DNA from 3 places in the Marinicrinis lubricantis genome. Region 3 is predicted to be linked to each of the others. Evidence: riboswitches for the same ligand, from Rfam matches in the RefSeq annotation. Region 3 holds a riboswitch; each other region holds the start of a gene.
What was found. A riboswitch is a leader RNA that binds a small molecule or an ion and turns the genes downstream of it on or off. The one in region 3 is predicted to bind thiamine pyrophosphate.
Positions count from the first base shown of each region.

Region 1: another riboswitch for thiamine pyrophosphate. It lies ahead of ACFPXP_RS20275 (ABC transporter substrate-binding protein); the one in region 3 lies ahead of tenA (thiaminase II).
Region 2: another riboswitch for thiamine pyrophosphate. It lies ahead of ACFPXP_RS10195 (acetylornithine deacetylase); the one in region 3 lies ahead of tenA (thiaminase II).

Region 1 covers NZ_JBHSQV010000184.1:67,554-75,189, reverse strand. The annotation lists gene ACFPXP_RS20285 (ABC transporter permease) at 1-412, opposite strand, end outside; gene ACFPXP_RS20280 (MTH1187 family thiamine-binding protein) at 409-699, opposite strand; gene ACFPXP_RS20275 (ABC transporter substrate-binding protein) at 721-1,752, opposite strand; TPP riboswitch at 1,898-2,009, opposite strand; gene ACFPXP_RS20270 (cytochrome c oxidase subunit 2A) at 2,232-2,411, shown strand; gene ACFPXP_RS20265 (cytochrome c oxidase subunit II) at 2,429-2,902, shown strand; gene ACFPXP_RS20260 (b(o/a)3-type cytochrome-c oxidase subunit 1) at 2,964-4,628, shown strand; gene adhE (bifunctional acetaldehyde-CoA/alcohol dehydrogenase) at 4,837-7,437, shown strand; gene pflB (formate C-acetyltransferase) at 7,509-7,636, shown strand, end outside.
Region 2 covers NZ_JBHSQV010000134.1:2,168-9,803, reverse strand. The annotation lists gene ACFPXP_RS10215 (glycoside hydrolase family 53 protein) at 1-511, opposite strand, end outside; gene ACFPXP_RS10210 (ABC transporter substrate-binding protein) at 748-1,767, opposite strand; gene ACFPXP_RS10205 (ABC transporter permease) at 1,764-2,552, opposite strand; gene ACFPXP_RS10200 (ABC transporter ATP-binding protein) at 2,536-3,381, opposite strand; gene ACFPXP_RS10195 (acetylornithine deacetylase) at 3,378-4,694, opposite strand; TPP riboswitch at 5,094-5,204, opposite strand; gene ACFPXP_RS10190 (thiazole biosynthesis adenylyltransferase ThiF) at 5,343-6,362, opposite strand; gene ACFPXP_RS10185 (thiazole synthase) at 6,359-7,126, opposite strand; gene thiS (sulfur carrier protein ThiS) at 7,131-7,337, opposite strand; gene thiO (glycine oxidase ThiO) at 7,331-7,636, opposite strand, start outside.
Region 3 covers NZ_JBHSQV010000150.1:17,876-25,511, reverse strand. The annotation lists gene ACFPXP_RS11785 (hypothetical protein) at 9-569, shown strand; gene ACFPXP_RS11780 (hypothetical protein) at 794-1,258, shown strand; gene ACFPXP_RS11775 (hypothetical protein) at 1,380-1,871, shown strand; gene ACFPXP_RS11770 (MerR family transcriptional regulator) at 1,986-2,831, opposite strand; gene ACFPXP_RS11765 (MFS transporter) at 2,865-4,052, opposite strand; TPP riboswitch at 4,211-4,309, shown strand; gene tenA (thiaminase II) at 4,495-5,190, shown strand; gene thiM (hydroxyethylthiazole kinase) at 5,168-5,923, shown strand; gene thiD (bifunctional hydroxymethylpyrimidine kinase/phosphomethylpyrimidine kinase) at 5,923-6,747, shown strand; gene thiE (thiamine phosphate synthase) at 6,737-7,363, shown strand; gene ACFPXP_RS11740 (3-ketoacyl-ACP reductase) at 7,452-7,636, shown strand, end outside.

The DNA.
Region 1 (7,636 bases), on a different contig from region 3:
AGAAGCAAACAAGGCTAATGATGATAAAATGAGGAACTAAGGTGTAGCCGAACCAAATAAAGAGAAGCGGCGCCATAATGATAATCGGGATATTCTGCGATATAATGACGAGCGGATAGAGCGCGCTATGAATCCATGAGACGAGATGAAGCGGAATGGATGCCATAATGCCGAGCAATGCTCCTACGGCGAACCCAGCGATCGTAATGCGCACGGTAACCCAAGTGTGCTGCAGGATCCTTCCAGGCTGGGATATGAATTCTTCCCAGATGGAACTGGGTCTTGGCAGAATATAAGGCTCGATCCTGCCTAGCAGAGCTCCCCATTCCCAGAGAATAAGCAGAAGGATGACCGTCGCTGCCGCCGGCCATCCTTTCTTTATCCATTGCGGGATTCTAGCATGTCCGCTCATTTATATTTCTCCGTCAATCGATCCATCGAGGCGCCTTCCGGATTGTAGTAGATTTTTACCTGCGAAATGACATTCGGACATCCCATCTCAATCATCGCTTTGTTCATTTGTTCAATAATGGACAGCAGTTCATGCAGTTCACCTTCCATTGTCGTTTCCAATGGATGAACCTCGTGCTTGACACCGGACTGCTGAATGATCTCAATCGCTCGGTCTACGTAAGGAATGACCTGCTCGCCGTTAGGTGTTTTCGGAATGATTTGAATACTGACTAGTGCGTTGGCCACTTTTACAATTCCCCTTTCGAATCAGGCTTCCGGTAAAAATTCATTCGTGTAGGCTGCGTCTACATCCAGCTCCTGCTCGAGCAGCCCGTGCTCCATCATCCAGTCGGCATAGCCCTGCCATACTTCCTGCTTCTGCTCACCCCAGCGCGGCGCATCGGCTTGATATTGATCGACGAGCCACTCTTGGCTGGCCTTCACCAGCTCCGGATCGAGATCGGGCACGGCAGCGATCAAGATGTCCGCCGCCTGCTCCGGCTGCTCGATGGCGAACTGGTATCCTTTCGAGGTGGCTTCCATAAACGCTTTAATCAATTCAGGGTTTTCGTCTATTAAAGCTTCATTCGTAATGATCGTCGGCGTATAGTAATCTAGTTTCTCGGAATAATCCTTCACATAGATCATATGGATATCTTCTCCGCGGAGCTGCGCTTCAATGCCGGTCCAGGCATAAAATATCCACGCAAAATCAATGTCTCTCTTCGTTGCCGTAAAGAAGTCGCTGTTGCCGATATCGACGATTTTCACCTTGCTGACATCCGCTTGCTCCATCTGCATGATGGAATCCATAACCTGTTCTTCAACGGGGCTGCCCCATCCTCCGTAAGTTTTCCCTTCAAAATCTTTCGGAGATACAATTCCTTTCTCCGCTGGAGCAGCAAATCCAGAAGTGTTGTGCTGGATCACTGCGGCGATCGAAACGATCGGCAGCGGATCCTTCGATGTCCGAGCCATCGTTATTTCTTCCTGATAGCTGATGCCAAAATCCGCACGTCCGGCCGCAACCATACTGGCCGCTCCAGCATCCCCAGGCTGAATAATTTCTACATCCAATCCGGCTTCATCATAATAGCCTTGTTCTTCTGCGACATACAGACCCGTATGATTCGTGTTTGGAGTCCAATCGAGGACGACAGTTACTTTTTGCTTTGCTGCTGCATCCCCTTGATTTTCGCTGCCTGCTTGATTTCCTGAGGTGCCATTGTTCTCTCCTGCATTGTTGCCGCAGCCTGCAACGACCAAAGCAGACAGCAGGGCGAACGTCCATACCTTCATCCATAATTTGTTTTTCTTCAAAGTCTCCCTCTCCTTTATAAGTTTCATGTTCGTCTTGGCAATTTCAGCGAGGTAAGAGCCCTTATCTGTGAAAGAACGCACAAAAAAAGCACTTCCGTAGGAAGTGCGGCTGCACAAAAAGGATCGATGAGATCCAATAGCTCCCTACGCTGGCATTACCCAGATCAGGTTATAGGGTCTGCGTCTTGACGGGACGCACTCTCAGCCGGCCGATTCCAGCTCCCCCGTAAACTTGAAAACAAAGCCTATTATACTGATTTTTTCTATCACTGTCTACATTGAACACCCCTGACGGCCACAGGGACGATCTGAGACGGAGGCATTCGATGTTCACGATTTGTTAAACAAAACACGTTGTCGATGTGAGCAACATCACAGTACGGTAAGGTCTCGAAAAATACAATGAGTACAAATGAAGCAGTCGTAAAAAAACGGCGGTTCACGAGGAGGGGTAAGCGATGACAGAGTTGAAAACGGAGCGAGACAGACAGTCTCAAGCAGCGATGGAGCCTAAGAAGCAGATCGAAACAGAGGAACCGTCTCTCAAAGGAACCTTCGTTTCCGTCATGCTGCTGGGAGGATTTTTGATCCTAAGCTGGGTACTTGTTTTTATGTTGTTTATAGCGCGCAATGGGTAAATATGGGGGGATAAACGATGCATATTCATAAGTTGGAGAAAATTTGGCTTACCTTTGGGATTACGATGTTGGTTGCATTTTTAGTGATTTTAGGAATTTCTACGTTTGCTTTTGGTCTAGAGCCGCCAAGTCATAGCCATACGATTGACCCGGAGAAAGTCAGAGAAACGGCTCCCTTCGACAATCCAGGCTTGCGCATGGTGGGTGACGGGGAGTATGAGGCGGTCATGACCGCCTATGCGTTCGGCTATGATTCCGGAGATCATCCACTGACGGTTCCTGCCGGGTCAACCGTTGAGTTCGTAGTTACCACACCGGATGTCGTTCATGGCTTCCAAATTCCAGGGACGAACGTGAATATGATGATCGTTCCGGGAGAGGTCAGCCATATCAAACATATGTTTAATGAGCCTGGAGAATATTTGATTCTGTGCAATGAATACTGCGGCGGCGGCCATGAATTCATGCATACGACGATCGTTGTGGAATAGGGACTGAAACCGTATGGGGGTTATGAGTACGAAATATGAACAACAGAAAGAAGTGAAGATTATGAGGCCATCCGATGTAATTTTACAGCAAAACAAGTTTCATAAAGAGGATACTGCGCTCGTACTAACACATATATGCTTTGCTTTCGCAGCCTTGTTTCTTGGAGGCGTAGCCGGTCTGCTGCAGGGGCTCGTACGCGGTGGGACGATTACGCTTCCTGCCGGAATTGGTTACTATCAGCTGCTTACCGCACACGGAGTGTTCATGGCACTTGTGTTCACTACCTTTTTCATCATAGGATTTTTATATTCAGCCGTTGCCAAGACGCTTGGCGGCGAGCTGCAGCCAGTAGCAAGAAATTTAGGCTGGATCGGATTCGGTCTCATGTCCATCGGAACCATTGTCGCTACGATGATGATTTTGCTGGATAAAGCCACGGTGCTGTACACGTTCTATGCTCCGATGCAGGCATCGGTTGACTTCTACATTGCGTTAGTACTGATTGTTGTAGGAAGCTGGGTGAGCGGAGCGGGAATTTTTTATCAATATCGGTATTGGAAAAAGCATCATAAAGGAAAATTGTCGCCTTTATTGTCATTCATGTCTGTCGCCGTCATGCTGTTGTGGATCATCGCCACCTTGGGTGTTGCGATTGAGGTGCTCTTTCAATTAATTCCGTGGTCGCTCGGCTGGGTCGATGAAGTCAACGTATTGCTGAGCCGCACGTTATTCTGGTATTTTGGGCACCCGCTCGTATATTTCTGGCTGCTGCCGGCCTATATGTGCTGGTACGTATGTATTCCGAAAATAATCGGCGGCAAGGTGTTCAGCGACGCTTTAGCTAGGTTTTCCTTCGTCTTGTTCTTATTGTTCTCGATTCCGGTGGGTTTCCACCACCAGTTGATGGAGCCTGGGATTTCACCGTTTTGGAAATACCTGCAGGTTGTCTTAACCTTCATGGTAGTCATCCCGTCTCTGATGACGGCGTTCTCTCTGTTTGCAAGCTTTGAGATGAACGGCCGTGCGAGAGGCTCGAAGGGCTTATTCGGATGGGTGAAGAAGCTGCCTTGGAAAGACGTGCGGTTCTTTGCTCCTTTTATGGGGATGCTGATTTTCATTCCTGCAGGTGCGGGCGGGTTGATCAATGCTTCCAACCAAATGAATGCGGTCATTCATAACACGCTGTGGGTGACGGGACATTTTCATTTGACGGTAGCGACCAGCGTAGCTTTAACCTTCTTCGGCATGACGTATTGGCTGATTCCTTCGATGATGGGCCGCGAGCTGACGCCTGGAATGAACAAGCTGGGCATCATTCAAACCATTCTTTGGTGTATCGGAATGTTCTTCATGTCCGGATCGATGCACACGGTCGGCTTGCTCGGTTCTCCGAGAAGAACGGCCTATACAACCTATAGTGACCATCCCGATGCTGTTGGCTGGATGCCGTACCATGTGGCTATGGCTGTAGGTGGAACCATCTTGTTCGCAGCAGTGATTTTGATGGTCGTTAACATCCTGCTGATGTTCAAGCTGCCGAAAGGTTATACGGAATATCCTGTTGGAGAGGTGGCAGACGCCGCTCAGCCGGTTCCGCGCTTGTTCGAAAGATGGGGTCTTTGGGTCGGCCTGCTCGTTCTTCTCATCGTTGTTGCTTATACGGTACCGGTTATCGATATGCTGAACAACACGACGCCGGGATCGAAAGGCTATGTCACCTGGTAATTTGTTTCTTGCCAAAATCATAAGAACGCTGAGCTGAACCCAGTTTCAGTGTTCTTATCGGCAAAATATTGTGAATTAATTCACAAAATATTCATCAAACCTGCTATTCTGCAGGATAAAAGTCATAGTGAGCCTCGAGCTGGATTTATATGATGGAATCAGAAAGAGATCAAACCATTCATTGATAGGAGGCGGACGAAAGATGAATATGCAGGCGAAAGAAATGCGGGTGCAGCAGGAGTCCAGGAAACAAATCGATGCGTATGTGAACAACGCAAAAATCGCATTGAACAAATTGTTGGAAATGGATCAGCTGCAAATCGACCATGTGGTTCAGCAGATGGCTTTGGCTGGACTCGATCGACATATGGAGTTGGCCAAGATGGCTGTGGAGGAGACAGGACGGGGCGTATACGAGGATAAAATAACGAAGAACATTTTTGCAACGGAATATATCTACCACGATATTAAAAAGGACAAAACCGTCGGAGTCATTGAAGACAATCGTTATGAGAGTTACCAGTTGGTTGCGGAGCCAGTGGGGATCATCGCCGGCGTAACACCGGTAACGAATCCGACGTCGACGACGATGTTCAAATCTCTTATCTCGATGAAAACAAGAAATCCGATCATTTTCGCGTTTCATCCATCCGCGCAAAAGTGCAGCGCCGAAGCAGCGAAGACTGTCTATGAAGCGGCTGTCAAAGCGGGTGCACCGGAGCACTGCATTCAATGGATTGAGCTTCCTTCACTGGAAGCGACGCAGATGCTGATGAATCATCCCGATGTAGCGCTCGTGCTCGCAACAGGTGGATCGGGCATAGTGAAATCTGCTTACAGCACAGGCAAACCGGCATTAGGTGTAGGTCCTGGCAACGTGCCGTGCTTCATCGAGAAGACGGCGAACTTGAAGCAGGCGGTAACTGATTTGATTTTGTCTAAGACATTCGATAACGGGATGATTTGCGCCTCCGAGCAGGCTGTCATCTTGGAGGAGCCGATCTATCAGCAAACGAAAAAAATGATGCAGGAGATGGGCTGCTATTTTCTAAATACGGAAGAAATAGAAAAAGTGTCCGGTCTGGTGATTCAGAAGGACTCCTGTGCCGTTAACGGCAAGATCGTAGGGAAATCCGCTGAATTGATAGCTGAGCTGGCAGGCGTTCAAGTGCCGAAAAATACGAAAATATTAGTTGCCGAGCTGCAGGGGGTAGGAGAGAAATATCCGTTATCTGCAGAGAAACTGAGTCCCGTGCTGGCTTGCTACAAAGTGAAGAATGCAGAGCAGGGAATTGAGCGCGCTGCCGAAGTGATCGCGTTCGGCGGCATGGGACATTCCTCGGTTATTCATTCAAACGATCAGAAGGTGATCGACCGATTCGCTGAACGTCTTCAAACCGGCAGAATCATGATCAATTCACCTTCCACGCATGGAGCCATTGGAGATATCTACAATACGAACCTGCCGTCACTGACACTCGGCTGCGGATCTTACGGCCGCAATTCAACGACGTCCAACGTTTCGGCTGTGAATTTGATTAACGTGAAAAGGGTGGCCTATCGAACGGTGAATATGCAGTGGTTCAAAGTACCGGAGAAAATCTATTTTGAAAGAGGCGCAACGCAGTATTTAGCCAAGATGCCGAATATATCGAGAGTGCTGATCGTTACCGATCCGATGATGGTCAAGCTGGGATACGTAGAGCGTCTTGAATATTACCTGCGAAAGCGGACCGCACCTGTAGCAATTGAGGTATTCAGCGAGGTAGAACCGGACCCTTCTGTGTCGACGGTTAACAAAGGAACGGCTGTGATGCGGCAGTTCGAGCCGGATTGCATTATCGCACTCGGCGGAGGCTCGCCTATGGATGCGGCTAAAGGGATGTGGTTGTTCTACGAATATCCGGAAACCGACTTCCAAGCGATCAAACAGAAATTTATGGATATTCGCAAACGGATCTATAAGTATCCGAAACTGGGACAAAAAGCGAAATTTGTTGCCATTCCAACGACATCGGGGACAGGATCGGAGGTCACTTCGTTCGCCGTCATCACAGATCGGGAACACGGCAATACGAAATATCCGCTTGCGGATTATGAGCTGACCCCAGACGTTGCGATCATTGATCCGGAATTTGTGCTCAGTCTCCCGAAAACGGCCGTTGCCGACACGGGCATGGACGTATTGACTCACGGGATTGAGGCCTATGTATCTACGATGGCGAACGACTACACGGATGGACTGGCGATCAAAGCGATCCAGCTCGTATTTGAGAATATTGAGAAGTCTTTTCATACGGCAGACCCGCTTTCCCGTGAAAAAATGCATAACGCATCCACATTGGCAGGGATGGCTTTCGCCAACGCATTTTTGGGCATCAACCACAGTTTGGCGCATAAGTGGGGCGCCGAATATCATACGGCACATGGAAGAACGAATGCCATCCTGATGCCGCATGTTATTAAGTTCAATGCACAAAAACCGAAAAAATTCGCTTCGTTCCCGAAATACGATCATTTTAAGGCGGATGTGAGGTATGCGGAAATCGCTCGAGCTGTTGGTCTGCCGGCGAAAACGACGGAAGAAGGAGTGCACAGCTTAATTGAAGCGATTCGCAAGCTGAACAGGGCGCTCGGCATCGAAGAGAGCTTTCAGCAGTTAGGCATAGATGCGAAGGATTTCGAGGCGAAGGTGGGTGCACTTGCTGATCGCGCCTTCGAAGATCAATGCACAACGGCCAATCCGAAGCTTCCACTCGTTGCAGATTTGGCTGAGATTTATCGAAACGCGTTTTACGGAAGGTTTTAAACGAAACGAATGAGCTGCCGGGGAAGCAGTGGCTCCCCGGCAACCATTAAATCCATGGAGGTGCGTGAATCATGTCTGTGATGGAACGTGATTTAAGAAACAGCAAGGAAGGGCAGGATGCATGGAGAGGTTTCAGGTTTGGAAAATGGATGAATGACATCGATGTGAAGGACTTTATCGATCGGAATATTACGCCTTA
Region 2 (7,636 bases), on a different contig from region 3:
GCACCATTTCTGGCAGGACTCCCGCCTGCTTAAAAGAGGTAATGACATCTCTCGAATACTGATAGACCTGATTCTTTAGCTGTTCGTACGTCAGATTTTGCCAGGCCTTCGGTTTCGTTTGCGTGCCGGGATCTGCCCAGAAATCACTGTAATGCAGGTCCAGCAGCAGATTCATGCCTTCCGCCTTCGCCCTCTGAGCCAGTTGGATCGTCGTCGCTAGATCATTCGTGCCTCCACCGTATGAATGGCCTTGACTGTCATAAGGATCAACCCATAATCTCAAGCGAACAAAGTTCATCCCATGGCTGGACAATATCTCCAAAGCATCCTTCCTGGTGCCATTCTCATAAAATCGGCCGCCCAAGTTCTCTACTTCATGCAGCATGGACACATCTGCTCCCATGATTAGATCTGTCCCCGTTGAAGCGGCATCTGTCCTCATGTTTTGAAATGGAGTAAGTACAATGATTGCGAGAAGCAATAACATACTTCTTCTGATCGCCTGTTTCATCTTTACCGTCCCCTTTTCGAATAAGATGGTTTACCTATTTTCGCTCCCGGGATATCAAATGGTAAATCCTCACAACCCAAATTATAAAGCGTTTTCAAACGGTTTGATATATAAGAAACGACCGCAGATTCATATAAGAATCTTCCATCCAGGTGAGTGCAGCTTATCGATTTTATGAAGCCAAAAAAGCAGCAAATCGCCGTCTACAGCGACTTGCTGCCATAAGAGACTATATTTTACTCTACTAGGTTTACGAACGCTTCATCAGATGGAACGGCCTGCTGAATCACGCCGTGATCAAGCAGCCACTGGGCCGCCTCCTGCCAAGATGCCGGATCTTGATAACCGAAGGGACGCTCGCCTGCATCCATGAGCGGCAGCAATATTTCCAAGCTTTTCTCCTCGATCTCTTCATCCAGCGGAGATTCGCTTTTCTCATGGGCAAGCAAAATGCCCAAGCCCTCCTGCGGGTGTTCTGCCACATACTGCTGTCCCTTGATCATCGCCTGCCAAAACTTCTTGTACACATCGAGATCGTTCCCCACACCTTCCTCGCTCGCTGCCAGCACCAGCTCATAAAAATCCGGAACGCCATAGTCTACTGGATTGATCGCGAGCGTTTCATGTCCTTCCTTCTCTAGAAGAATGCGTTCATGGTTAATGTATCCGCCGATCAGCGCATCAACCTGTCCCGTCGCCAGCGCAGGGATCAAATCCCAGCCGACGTCGGTCATCGTTACCTTCGAAAAGTCGCCGCCATCAGCCGTCACTATCGCTTGAATGATCGCTTCGTTGGTTGGAATAGAAGGATATCCAACCGTTTTCCCCTCTAAATCTTTCGGCGACTGAATCCCGCTGCCTGTCGGCACTAATAAATAATTCAGCGGATGACGAACGAGCGCCGCCAACGACTGCACAGGGATCCCTTCCGCGCGAGCCATGAGCACCTGCATCTGATAGCTTAACGCTAAATCGACTTTGCCCGCTGCAACCAATCGAAGCGGATCGTTCGTATCTGCAGGCATCTGCACTTCGATCTGTAAGCCCTGCTCCGCAAAATAGCCCTGCTCAATGGCCGCATACAACCCGGAGTGCACCGCATTCGGATACCAATCCAGCATGACACTCACCTTGCGAAGCGGCTCATCACCTGCAGCCGCTTCTCCATTGTTCTTATTGGCCTCCTTGGAAGAACAGCCCGCTAGCACCGCAAGCAGCCCGATAACGGAAACAAAAATCATGATATTTTTTTTCATTTTGATCGTCCTCTCCTTTGTATATTTGTTCTGCGCAGCATACGCCTTTCCAATAAAGACACCCATCCAAATAAGAGCATGCCCAGCAGCGAAAGCAGCACCACAGCCGCAAACAATTCATCCGCCCGCAGGCTGGATGACATTCTGCGGCTGAAGTAGCCGAGTCCCGCGCTGGCTCCGAGCCATTCCCCGATGGTCGCGCCGATCACGCTGAATACGACCGCCAGCTTCAGGCCAGAGAAGAACGACGGCAGCGCCATCGGAATCTGTACCTTCGTGAGCAGCTGCAGGCGGCTTGCCCCCATCGTGCGAAGCAGTTCTCCGTATTCCTTGTCTCCCTGCCTTAATCCGTCATATGTATTCACGACAACCGGAAAAAAAGCGATCAAAATCGTCACCGCGACCTTACTCCATACGGTATAGCCGAACCATAAAATAAAGACGGGCGAAATGGCGATGATCGGAATCGTCTGGGAGACGATGACAAGCGGGTACAGCATCCGTTCAACCGGACGATACAGATGCATTAGAATCGCAAGCAGTACGCCTCCTCCGACAGATAACCCTAGACCCAGCAGCACTTCGCCAAGCGTTACCGGCAAGTGAACGGCAAACAGCGGATGCCGGTCGATCCATATGGCTACAGCGATTTGTGAAGGCGCCGGAATAATGAAAGACGGGACGAAGTCCAGACGAACGCAGGCTTCCCAAAGCGCTACTATGAGTGCAGCAAAGGCTGCTGCATAGCCATAGATGTGAAGCCAGTGTTTAATCATGCTGCGCATAAATCATCCGCTCCAATCGCTTGCGATAGTCCAGCATCTGTATCGTATGTACCAGCTCCGGCTTGCGCGGTCTCGGCAGGTCGATACGCAGCTGCTGCGGCTGCCCCGCGCCATTTGCCTGAAGCACGAAGACCCGATCGCTGAGCAGCACCGCTTCCTCCAAGTCGTGCGTGATGAAGAGCACCGTCCGCTGCATCTGCTCCCAGAAAGACAGCAGCCACAGGTGCATTTCCCGCTTCGTCAATGCGTCGAGTGCACCGAACGGCTCGTCGAGCAGGAGCACATCTTTATCGGTCATCATCGTCCGCAAAAATGCCGCCCGTTGCCTCATGCCTCCCGACAACTCGTGCGGATAAGCGTCAGCACAGCCCTCCAGGCCGATGCGAGCCATCCATTCCAGTGCCCGGCTCTTGGCCAGCTTGCGGTCCCCGCCGGACAACTCGCAGGCGAGCATCGCATTGCCAAGAACCGTTCGCCAAGGCAGCAGCAAATCTTTTTGCGGCATATAGCCTACGCGTCCGGCTTCGCAGGGCTCACCTTCGACCAGCACCTGCCCGTTGCTGGGCTGAATCAACCCCGCAATCAGCTTAAAGACGGTGCTTTTGCCTGTGCCGCTCTTGCCCAGCAGCGAAACGAATTCGCCGCGCGGTACATGCATGTTCATATCCCGCAGCACAGCGGTGTCTTCGGATTTTTCCCCGTACGTAAAGCTTACCTGTTCCAGTTTAACGGCCACTGCCCAATCCCTCCTATAGCGCTCAATCTCCCGCTCCTTAGCGATTATGCCGAGTTGCTGAACAAGACTCTGGATTGGCGCTGAAAAAGTCATCCTTCTTCTCCTTTTCGCGCATTACACCACCCCGCGATGAACGACGCAATGATTTGCGTATAGAGGATGAGCTGCTTCAGCTCCAGCTTCTCATCCACCGCATGGGCATCCTGGAGCCTTCCGGGGCCATAGATCACCGCCGGTATTCCCGCCTCTCCGAACCAGCCCGCGTCGGTCACCGATCTCGACATGCCGACAACCGCATCCTGCTTCACATACGCCCGATGTGTCTCCCGCAGCAGACGCGTGCCGGGATGCTTCGGATCGATTTCGAGCGCAGGGAAAATCTCGCCCCGATCCTCGATCATTGATTTTCCGCCCCAATGGAATTGCGGCGGATTTTCGCGCATCCACGGATCCGCGCCCGCGACATGTGCGATATGCTCCTCAATCTCGCGGGTGACGCTTTCGGATGACTCGTTCGGATAAAAATGAACGGTAATCCACAGCCTGCAGCGATCCGCGATAAAGGCAGCATGCCGACCGCCTTCGATGACAGCGGGATTTATCGTATTGATCCCCGGTGGAAATCCGGGATAGCTCTTCATGACGGCCCAGTGCCGTTCCAGCTCCTGGAGACCGCCAATAATCTTTGCCATTTTCTCAATTGCACTCGCTCCGCTAACCCCGCCTCCGGCATGAATGATTCGAGAGCGCATCCCATCATGGAGCGTTTCGTTGCTCTGCACCGTAATCCAACCGGTAATGACGCCCCCTTGACCTTGGATGTGCAGATCGCTCGTATCGGCCACGACCGCAAAGTCTGCAGTGTATCCTCTTTCCAGACAGGACAATGTCCCCGCCTCGCCCGCTTCCTCGCCGATCACCGACTGCAGCTGCAAATCGCCCTTCAGCTCGATCCCAAGCTCACGCACGATGCGGATGGCAAACAGCAAAGCGGCCAGACCGCCCTTCATATCGGCGACCCCTCTCCCGTAAATCAGCCCTTCCGTCAACTCACCTTCGAAAGGAGGATGCGTCCAGCCGCTGCTGTCCCCAACTTCCGCTACATCCATGTGTCCATTGAGAATCAAGCTCTGATAGTTGGAGGAGTCCGTCCCTTTCAATACTCCGACGACGTTCGGGTCGCCGGGAAAAACCTCCCAGCTGTCCGTTGCAAACCCGAGTTCCTGTAAATACGCTTCTACAAAACACTGCGCTTCCGCCGTATTCCTAGCCGGCGGACTGACGGTCGGAAAGGCGACCAGCCTGCGCAGGAGAGCAATCAGTTCATCCTGTCTTCCTTCGATTTCACGTTCAATTTGCTCGAAGAGCATTTCAACACTCCTTTGTTGATACGAGTTATAAGGCATATGTCATGTTTGTCCCACTCGGCCGTTTCTTTTTTCCGGACTGTGTGCGGCTCCCGGCGGGCGGTGTCTGGGGTGTCATGACGTGAGTGAATCACATGTTCTTTTTAGCGCATGTATATGGTGTTTTTTGTGAATTTCAATGTTGATGTTCATTGTTTGGATCGCTGTGTTGATGTTCTTTTCGCAGGTCACTGTACGGATGTCAAGTGGCTATCCATGTCCCCCTTACACCGCTGCTTATGTTGCTGCAACCGAAAAAAGCCGCCCTCCCATACAGGAAGATGGCTTCACTTACGCATAAGACGGCCTTTTCTGCACCTGCGAACGATATCGGCACTCGCTTTCTCCTCTAGCTTTAGCGCTGTACTCATGTCCGCAAGCCGCATGGCATGGCAGTCCTATCGATGTGATCCGCTTCCCTACGCTGGTATGATCCAGATCAGGTTCAAAGGGACTGAACCGGCCGTTGCCTGGTTCGATCTCAGCCTTTCGGCGCCCCTAGCAGAAACATTCAGTTATGGTTGACCAATCCGATGATCATCGATGATTAGTTCAGTGTTTTGTTCTGTGTTTTGTTCATTCACTTGTTTATTAGTGATCTATTCAGTCATCTGTTCAGTGATTTCTCTTATTTAATCTAGGACTTAATTAACCCAAATAGCGATGATACAAGCTTTTCGCTTCCGCGACATCTTTCGTACCGTGCACAAGCACCCGCCCATCGCGAAAAATTGCAAGCCGATGCGCCCCGATCGTGTACGAGATTAAGTATGGATTGCCCTGCACCGTTCCGCCCTGCCTGGACAGCTGCTCCGCCAGCGTCTCCAAATCACGCTCCACTGGCGCGGGTGGCCGAATCTGTACCGTATCTCGTCCGCACAACACTGCGGTTCGGCTGTGGTTCGAAGCCTGAAGGTACGGATACGTCGGCTGGCTGCCGCAGGAGGCGCAGTCCTCCTTCTTCAAGCGGTCAACGCCGATCGCCGTATACTGGTTGCTCCACAGGTCGAACGAGACGAGCTTGCCGCGCAGCGCCCGCTTGTTCCCCGTCAGCAGCTTCAGCGCCTCCGCCATCTGCAGCGCGACGACCATCTGTACCGCTGGCGCGATGATGCCCGACGTGTCGCAGGTCGCGCCCCCAATCGGAACGGTCTCGAGCAGACAGTTCAGACACGGCGTCTCGCCGGGCACAATCGCGCAGCTAACGCCGTAGCTGCCGACGCACGCGCCGTAAATCCACGGGATGCGCCGTTTGTGCGCGATATCGTTCAGCAGCAGCCGCGTATCAAAGTTGTCAGTCGCATCGATGATTAGATCGACGCCTTCTGTCAGCGCCTCAATCTCCGACGTCGTGACGTCGGCGACGATCGCGTCAATGGCTGCGCTGCTGTTAATGCGCCTCAGCCGCTGCTCCGCGGCAACCGCCTTCGGGAGGCGCCGCTCTGCATCATCCTCGCCGTAGAGCTGCTGACGCTGCAGATTACTCCACTCGACATAATCCCGGTCGACGATCGTCAAATGCCCCACCCCCGCGCGTACGAGGGTTTCCGCGCTGCCGGTGCCGAGTGCGCCTGCACCGACGATCAGCACATGCTTGCTTTGCAGCTGCTGCTGGCCTTCTTTACCAATAGGCGCAAACAGCTCTTGACGGGAATAGCGATCGGTCAAGAGGTGATCATCCCTTCCATCGGACTGCTAGCTGTGGCATAGCGCTTTCTCGGTATGCGTCCTGCCTCATATCCGTATCTGCCCGCCTCAACGGCTAGCTTCATCGCCAGCGCCATCTTCACTGGATCCGCAGCGCCGGATACCGCTGTATTGAGCAGCACACCGTCCGCACCCAACTCCATCGCCGTCGCGCAATCCGCTGGAGAGCCGATCCCGGCATCGACAATGACGGGAATCTGAGCCTGCTCGATAATGAGGCTCAAGTTCAGCGGGTTGACAATTCCTTGTCCAGAGCCAATCGGCGAAGCGCCCGGCATAATCGCATGCACGCCGAGATCCTCCAGCCGCTTAGCCAGCAGCACGTCGTCTGACGTATAAGGCAGTACGATGAAGCCTTCCCTCAGCAGCATCTCGGACGCTCGAAGCGTCTCAATCGGATCGGGCAGCAGCGTCTTCGGGTCACCGATGACCTCGACCTTAATCATATCGCACAGCCCGGACGCCTTCGCCAGCTTCGCGATGCGAACCGCTACTTCCGCCGTCTTCGCTCCCGCCGTATTCGGCAGCAGCTTATAGCGGCTGACATCGATCATTTCCAGAAAGTTCGGCTGGCTCGGCTCGAAAATATTCATCCGCCGAACCGCAAACGTCAGCACCTGCGTCTCCGACACATCGACGGCCATCTTCTGCACCTTATAGTTTGGAAACTTCCCTGTCCCCAGCAGCAGCCGGGATTGAAATTCATAAGGGCCGATCTTCAACATCCCTTTATCCTCCTCCTACAAAATGTACGATTTCGACACGATCCCCTTCTGTTAACCGAGCCTCGTCATGCCCCGACTTTTCCAATACCTGTTCGTTTAGTTCCACGATGGCGATCTTACCGTCCAATCCAAAATGACTCAGCAGCTGCGACACTGTACCGACTGTATCCGGCAGCTCCAACGTGTCGCCATTTACCCGTAATTTCACCATACCACCTCCGCTTGTTTCCTTTCTCCATGGTTTCGATTCAGACGGAACGCTTCCATTGGTATGTCCCATGATTTGCCTTCCATCAGGTCTGCCACCAGCTTGCCTGTCACAGGACTAAGCAATATCCCATTACGGTAATGGCCGGCGGCTACGAACAAGCCTTTCCAATCCGGATGCTCCCCGATGTAAGGCAACCCGTCTTCCGTCTGAGGGCGAAGTCCGGTCCAAGCTTTCTCCCACTCCGCGTTCACGATATTGGGAACGAGACGCTTCGCTCGATCCAGCAAAACCGCTACGCC
Region 3 (7,636 bases):
GATAACCTATGCCGCACCGGAGGTTCCAATCAGCTAACATAAGAGCACGTTATTCCAAAGGGGGAATATCTGTATTTGGGATTAATTCGGTATATCCCCGCACGCCTTGGATTGCAGCTTGGTGGTCCGCTGCTTTCCCAGGATTTGGGCATATGTTTATAGGGAAGTACCTGCATGGCTTCGTATTGATCATCTGGGAACTTGTCGTAAACAGCCAGTCCAATCTAAACATGGGGATTGCCTTATCCTTTCTTGGCAGGTTCGGGGAAGCAATGGCGCAATTGAACCAAGAATGGGCTCTGCTTTATGTGGCCGTATATGTATACAGCATCTGGGACAGTTACCGTTGTGCGGTTGAGATCAGTAAAAGTCACGTACTGGCTGAAGTGGAAGATGCCCCTGTCACACCATCTGATGTGAGCTTTTTTGATATTGTCATCCTCGACAAGAAAAAGCCATGGGTGGGAATGGCATGGTCTGTTTTTACTCCCGGATTGGGGCAATTATATGGCGGCAGTACAATCGTCGGCACATTTGTTTTGGCTTTTTGGATATACGTCTTGCTATAAGGCCGAGGCCGTCCGCACCTTTCTCTATTCGTTCCTTGGGGAGTTTAATAGTGCGGCTGCAATTGTAGACTGGCAGTGGTTTCTTTTTTTACCTTCAATGTACGCTTTTGCAATTTATCAGGCCTATACATCGGTAAATGAAAACAATATTTTATATGATATTGAGCAAATACGTTATCTTAGAGTGAGGGCTGCAAACTTGGCACATCAGAATACAATCGAAAATGATACCGTACAAAATCATTGCCACATTTGATCATTCTCCCTTTGTGGAAATGGTGATCCATGATATAGAGAAGCTGGGCGTCCCGCAGCGGAATATCGTTGCATTGCCACTGGAAAACCTTGAATCTCAAACACGTATTATTGATTCTATTCATCGGGTTGATGGCAGAAGTATTCTGGACGGAGCTATGATGAGCTCTACGATTTTTGCGGTCTTGGGAGCCATATACGGATTCGTATTGTACTGGGGACCGATCATTTGGGGATTGCTTGGTTTAGTCGGCGGGTTCGTGTTGGGTTTGATTATCGAATTAGCGCTGAATAAATCGAAAATCAAAGTTTTTTCGAACCGAAAGAGTGAGGTGATCATAGAGGTAACCTGTCATGCCGCTCTGCAAAACCAGCTCATTCAAGTCCTTAAATCACGGAGGGCAACAGGATTCGTCATGATGCCTCCGCGATGACTTTCGAATACATCATTGTGGTTACGCAGGTAGGTAAATGCACATTTTTGGCGTACAAGTTGATAGGCGGGTGACTACGGAATAGGATGTGGTGAGATCAATTCGTAAAGGGGATTACTTCATGTATCCAAATCAATTTCCTTGGAATTACCATCATCCATCAACTCAGGAAGCGTATCATAACGGAGATTCAGTTCAATCGCAATATGGGGATAATGCCGAAGGGGCATGGTATGGGCAGGCTTCAGGATTGCCTCGCTATCCAATTCCGTTTCCTCAGCCGGGGCAAGGAACAGGACAGTTCCCTGGAGCACCGGGTCAATTCCCGGGTCAAATTCCAGGAGCTCAGGGCCCTGGCACCGGCGCGACCCTTGCTCCCCCGCCGTCCTATACTCCCGCACAAACACAGCAGGCAACGTTTGCTGTTGATCCCGGAAGCATCGCCGGATGTTTGTTCCGATACACGTATGTATGGTTAAGAAACTTTGAACAATTCTGGTTTTATCCGGTCTTCGTTGGCCGCAACTCTGTTGCCGGATTTCGTTGGAACGGCTTTCGTTGGAACTATTTCGGAATGAGTCTAAGACAAATCAACTCTTTTACTTGTTTCTAATTTGCGGACTCAAAGGAGGTTCTCTGAGAGCTGACGGGCTTGGAGAACCTCCTTTTTTATTCGCTGTTTAGATGGTTTTCAAATGATCAAGCTATTTCAGGCAGTGGAACTTCTTTACTCGGATGGTTCTAAGATACGAACCTTCATTTCCACTAAGAATTCTTCTTGTTTTCGCGGTGAATAATGAATTGGACTGAAGAATTCGTAAATATCACTAAGCACGGTGAACTGGTGGTTGTCGATGTACTTGAAAAGCTTCTGCAAACGATCGAAATAGTGCTCAACCGAGAAAATAAATGAAATGCATGCGTACGTGCCTGACGGAATGGTGATCACTTCGAGATCGGGGGTCATCGTTGAAATTTGTTTATCCGATAAAACCGGTGTAAAGATGTGGCGGTATGTGATTTCATCCACGTTGCCGTATGCTGCAAACGGAAACGTCGCACCGTAGCTCATGTGAATAAAGCCTAGAGATAGCTCCATATACTGTATTAGTTTGCTGTAAGAGGCATTCAACAAAGTGAGGGGAGTCATTCCCTCCGCATCGGCTCTTATAATCCGCATCTCTTCATCGTTCGAAATATACACTTCCCCGTTTACATCGTCTTCTAACTGCTTCATCATCCGCCGCTTTACAATAGAGATGGTCTGTTCAATGTCTAATAAAAACTCGATTTGCTCCCGAACTTTGTTTTCCTGCTCGGTTAAAAATGCAATTAATTCATCTCTGTTAAGCTCTTGAGCTTTTTTAATTTCTTCAAGGGGGGTGCCGATATATCTTAAAGATTTGATTAAGTCCAGATGATATAACTGTGAATCATGGTAATAGCGATAGTTGGTCTCGGGATCGACATAAGCCGGCTTAAATAGACCCATTTGATCGTAATAGCGCAGCGCTTTAATGGAGATATTAGCCAGCTTCGCCACTTCACCGATTGAAAATAAAGCTTCCTTCATGCAACCACTTCCCTACGCAAATAAATCGAATGGTTACTGGAATGTATCCTGCTGAACGTGAATCGTTCGTTGTGCAGGCATTTTCCAGGCAAGCGTAAAGCCGATTCCTACAGCTAACAAGACCGTAGCAAAATAGAACGGATAGTTCAAATCGATATCAAATAAGATTCCGCCCACGATCGGCCCCAATACATTTCCAATACTTGTAAACATGGAATTCATTCCCCCGATAAACCCTTGTTCATTTCCTGCAATTTTTGTTAAGTAGGATGTCACAGCGGGACGCATCAAATCAAAGCCGATAAACACCGTCATCGTGACTAGTAAAATGGAAAAGTAAGAGTTGACGAGCGTCAGAATGAATACCAGCGATGTTGAAGCGATCAAGCTGTAACGGATGAGCCGAATTTCTCCAAGCCGCTTCGTTAATCCGTCGAACAGCGTCACTTGAACGATGGCGCCGACGATAGCGCCTCCTGTAATGATGACGGCAATGTCTACCGGCGTAAATCCGAATTTATGATCGACGAACAAGGCAAATAACGATTCGAATGCGGCTAACCCAAACGCAGAAATAAGAATGATCATAAAGGCTATAAAATAGAGGGGGGAGAAAATCCGACGAATTCCCCTCGTGTTCCCGTCTGTGCCCGTATGCTCTGGGTTCCGATTTGGTTCCCGAAGCGTGAGCAAGGACAAGATGACAGCAAATCCTGCCAGCGCACTAGCAAAGAAGAAGGGCAGCCGTGAATGGAATTCGGCTAAAAAGCCGCCAAGCCCCGGACCGACGATGAACCCTGTCGAAATGGCTGCGGACATATATCCAAGCGCCTTAGGTCTCGTCTGGATCGTCGTAATATCGGCAATAAAGGCATTTACGGCGGGCATGATAAAGGCCGCACTGACTCCGCCCAGCATACGGGATACAAATAAGGTTTCAACGCTTGTGCCCAAACCGAATAATAATTCCGAAATACTGAAAAAAAGCAGGCCAAGCACAATCATGATCTTGCGCCCGAATCGATCCGCCCATCGGCCGGCAATCGGTGAGACGAGCAGCTGCGTGACGGCGAAAGAAGCGACCATATATCCGACAACGGTACCCGAGATATGCAATTCATTCATAATCGTCGGAGTGACCGGAATGACAAGGCCAATACCGAGAAAAGCAATAAAGAGATTCATTAATAGTATACCCAATGCAACATTCTGCTTTTGCATGTGACTTCCTCCTCATGAAGCGTTACCTTCTAATATAAAGTCTCCCATTAGGGGAGAGTCAATAGAAATGTGAAGCGAAAAGATGCATGCTATCGTTTCTTCCAAATGATTGAAATTTTCAATTTTTTCTGTTAAAGTGTAGTCAATTGAATAGGTTTATTGTTTTGCAGGGGGACTCTTCGGAGTTGAGAAGGTTAAAACCTGACCCTTTGAACCTGTTAGTTAACACTAGCGTAGGGAGCAAAAGTACATGAATCTGTGATGGTGTGTGCAAAGCTCTTCTCGGTTAGGGAAGAGCTTTTTTATGTTCAAACGCACACACCTTATGTCAGCCATCGATTCATGAGGCGCCCTTTTATCACGCAGTGCGAACTTCTCGCTGCAATCGATAAAAGGGCTATTTCTTTCCTTGCGCCCATCAAATCATGGGAGGCTGTGCAGTATGACTTTTTGTGAGGAAGTTAGAAAAGAGACCGATTTGTACTGGAAAGCAAGCATCGATCATCCTTTCGTCAAGGGGATCGCGGACGGTACACTGCCGCTGGAAAAGTTTCGTTTTTACATGATGCAGGATGCGTTTTATTTGAAGCATTATGCCAAAGTATTAGCAATGGCGGCAGCCAAAGCGGAGTCGCAGGAGGATCTTATTTATTTCTTAAATACGGCCAAATATATTACCGAAGCGGAGCTAGAGCTGCACCGTTCCGTCTTCCAAGAGTTAAACGTGACAGAACAAGAATTCGAAGGGTTTGAGGCGGCGCCGGCGTCTTACAACTATGTCAGCCATATGTACAGCGCTATACACAATGGGGATGTTAGCGAAGCCTTCGCAGCGATATTGCCGTGTCCATGGCTCTATTTAGAAGTCGGTCAATATTACAAGAATGCTCGACCGGGTGTTTCGCTGTACGAGGATTGGATTCAGCTGTACAGCAGCAGAGAGTACGAGGCTTCCGTACTCGTTCAGATCGATATGATGAACCGGTTCGCCGATCCATCGATGGCATCCAAAAGAACGGTGTTGAAGCAGCATTTCAAGAAGAGCTGCTATTACGAATGGAAGTTCTGGGAGATGGCCTGGACGTTAGAAGACTGGGGAAAAGAGGTGGAAGTTTATGATTTTGCAGCAAATTCGTAAGCAAAATCCACTGATTCACTGTATTACCAATTATGTGGTAGCCAACTTCCAAGCCAATGGATTATTAGCGATTGGGGCTTCTCCGGTAATGGCCGACGGTGAAGATGAAGTGGAGAGCATGGTTCAGCTTGCGTCCGCTTTATCGATCAACATCGGAACACTTAACAGCAACACATTCGCCGCGATGATGAAAGCGGGTGTACGTGCGGGCGAGCTTAATATTCCAGTTGTACTGGACCCTGTAGGTGCAGGAGCAACGGATTACCGTAAGGAAACGGTATTCGCGTTACTGGATAAAGTGAAATTTACGGTGGTCCGCTGCAATATTGGAGAGCTGGCCGCAATTGCTAAGGAGGACTGGCAGCAAAAGGGCGTGGACAGCGGGGACGGTTCACTGGATGTGCCATCTGCCGCTAAGCAGGCCGCTCGCCAATACAACTGCATCTTCATCGTGACGGGGGAACAAGATTTTATTACGGATGGAACAGAGGAGCGCTGGATTCGTGGCGGCCACAAGCAGATGACCGAAGTAACAGGAACCGGCTGTCTGCTCAGTGCAATGTGTGCGGCAGTGATTGCTTTGGGCGGCAATCATTTCGAGAACTTGTCGGCATTGTTATCCTGCTATAAGCAAATCGCGGAAGCAGCTTACCTCAGAGCTTCTGGACTCGGCGCATTCCAGTCTGCTGTCTTGGATGAGCTGCATGCACGCTCGCAGGGAGAGATGTTCTGATGGAAGTCGTGATGACGATTGCGGGCTCGGACAGCGGCGGTGGAGCGGGCATTCAAGCTGATCTGAAAACCTTCCAAGAACTAGGCGTCTTCGGAACGTCGGTGATTACCGCCCTCACCGCACAGAACACGCTGGGGGTAAGCGGGATATTCCCAGCGAGTCCCGAGTTTGTACGCCAGCAATTAGAAACGGTATTAGAGGATTTGCCGGTTCGGGCGGTCAAGACAGGCATGCTGTTCTCGGCGGAAATTATTCGGGCCGTTGCGAACGTATTACAGGCTCAATCTATTCAGCTCGTCGTCGATCCTGTCATGATTGCCAAAGGCGGTGCCAGTCTGCTCCAAGAGGATGCCGTGAAGGCGCTGAAGGATGACCTGCTGCCGCTTGCAGCTGTTATTACGCCTAATCTGCCCGAAGCTGAAGTCCTTAGTGGGATGAGGATTCAGACGGCGGAACATATCGAGGAAGCAGCTCGCAGGATTCTCTCACTCGGTACAGCATGCTTGGTGATGAAAGGTGGACATTGGAGCGATTCACACATTGCCGCAGATCGGGTGTATTTCGCCGATGGCCGTTCATTCATGATGCAGAGCCGCCGGATTCAGACTCGTCACACGCATGGTACGGGATGTACGTTCTCGGCAGCATTGACAGCATGCTTGGGGCAGGGAATAGATACGAAGAAATCGATCATCACCGCGAAAAAATACGTACAGCTGGCGATTGAGCACAGCCTGGAGCTGGGGCATGGCCACGGTCCGACGAATCACTTTGCTTATCGCCGCTATCATGGGGAGAGCGAGGTGACAGTCATTGAAGCGTGAACAGCTGCGAGTTTATTTCATTATGGGCTCTACCCATGTCAAGCTTCGAGAACCGCTTTCAATCTTGGAGCAGGCGCTTGATGCGGGAATCACGATGTTTCAATTCAGGGAAAAGGGAAGCGGTGCGCTGAAGGGGCAAGCATACGAAAGCTTCGCGCGGGAGTGTCAGCAGCGGTGCCGTTCATACGGCGTGCCTTTTATCGTCAATGACGATATCGATCTCGCATTGAAATTAGATGCGGACGGCGTTCATGTGGGGCAGGAGGATGCTGCTTTACCGGAGGTTCGCCAAAAGATGGGCAGCGATAAGATTGTGGGCGTTTCCGTTCACTCGATGCATGAGCTGGAAGAAGCGATCTCATACCAGGCGGATTACGTAGGCATTGGTCCGATCTTTGCAACGAAATCCAAGGATGATGCGAAGAAGCCGGCCGGAACCGTATTTTTGCGTCAAGCTGCGGAGAGGGCGCCGGATCTGCCCATCGTGGCGATAGGCGGAATTACAGAACACAATTTTCAGGAACCGCTCGAAGCGGGGGCAGATGGCGTGGCGGTCATCTCGGCCATTTGCGAAAGCGGGGACGTCGCAGAAACCGTGCGTAGGTTTAAGAGATGATGCTCCCTATGTATTTTGACTTTGGGGCACCTGAAACGATAATATGATACCTGAGACCATACATAAGAGTAGAAGGAGTGATTGCTTTATGGCACAGTCGTTAAAAGGAAAAATTGCTTTTGTAACGGGTGCGGGAAAAGGGATTGGCAAAGCCACAGCGATCGCATTGGCTCAGGAAGGTGTTCATGTGGGGCTGCTCGCTCGGACTGAATCGGATTTAATCCAAGTGGCCCAAGAAGTGGCAGAGCATGGCGTGAAAGCCGCTTATGCGAC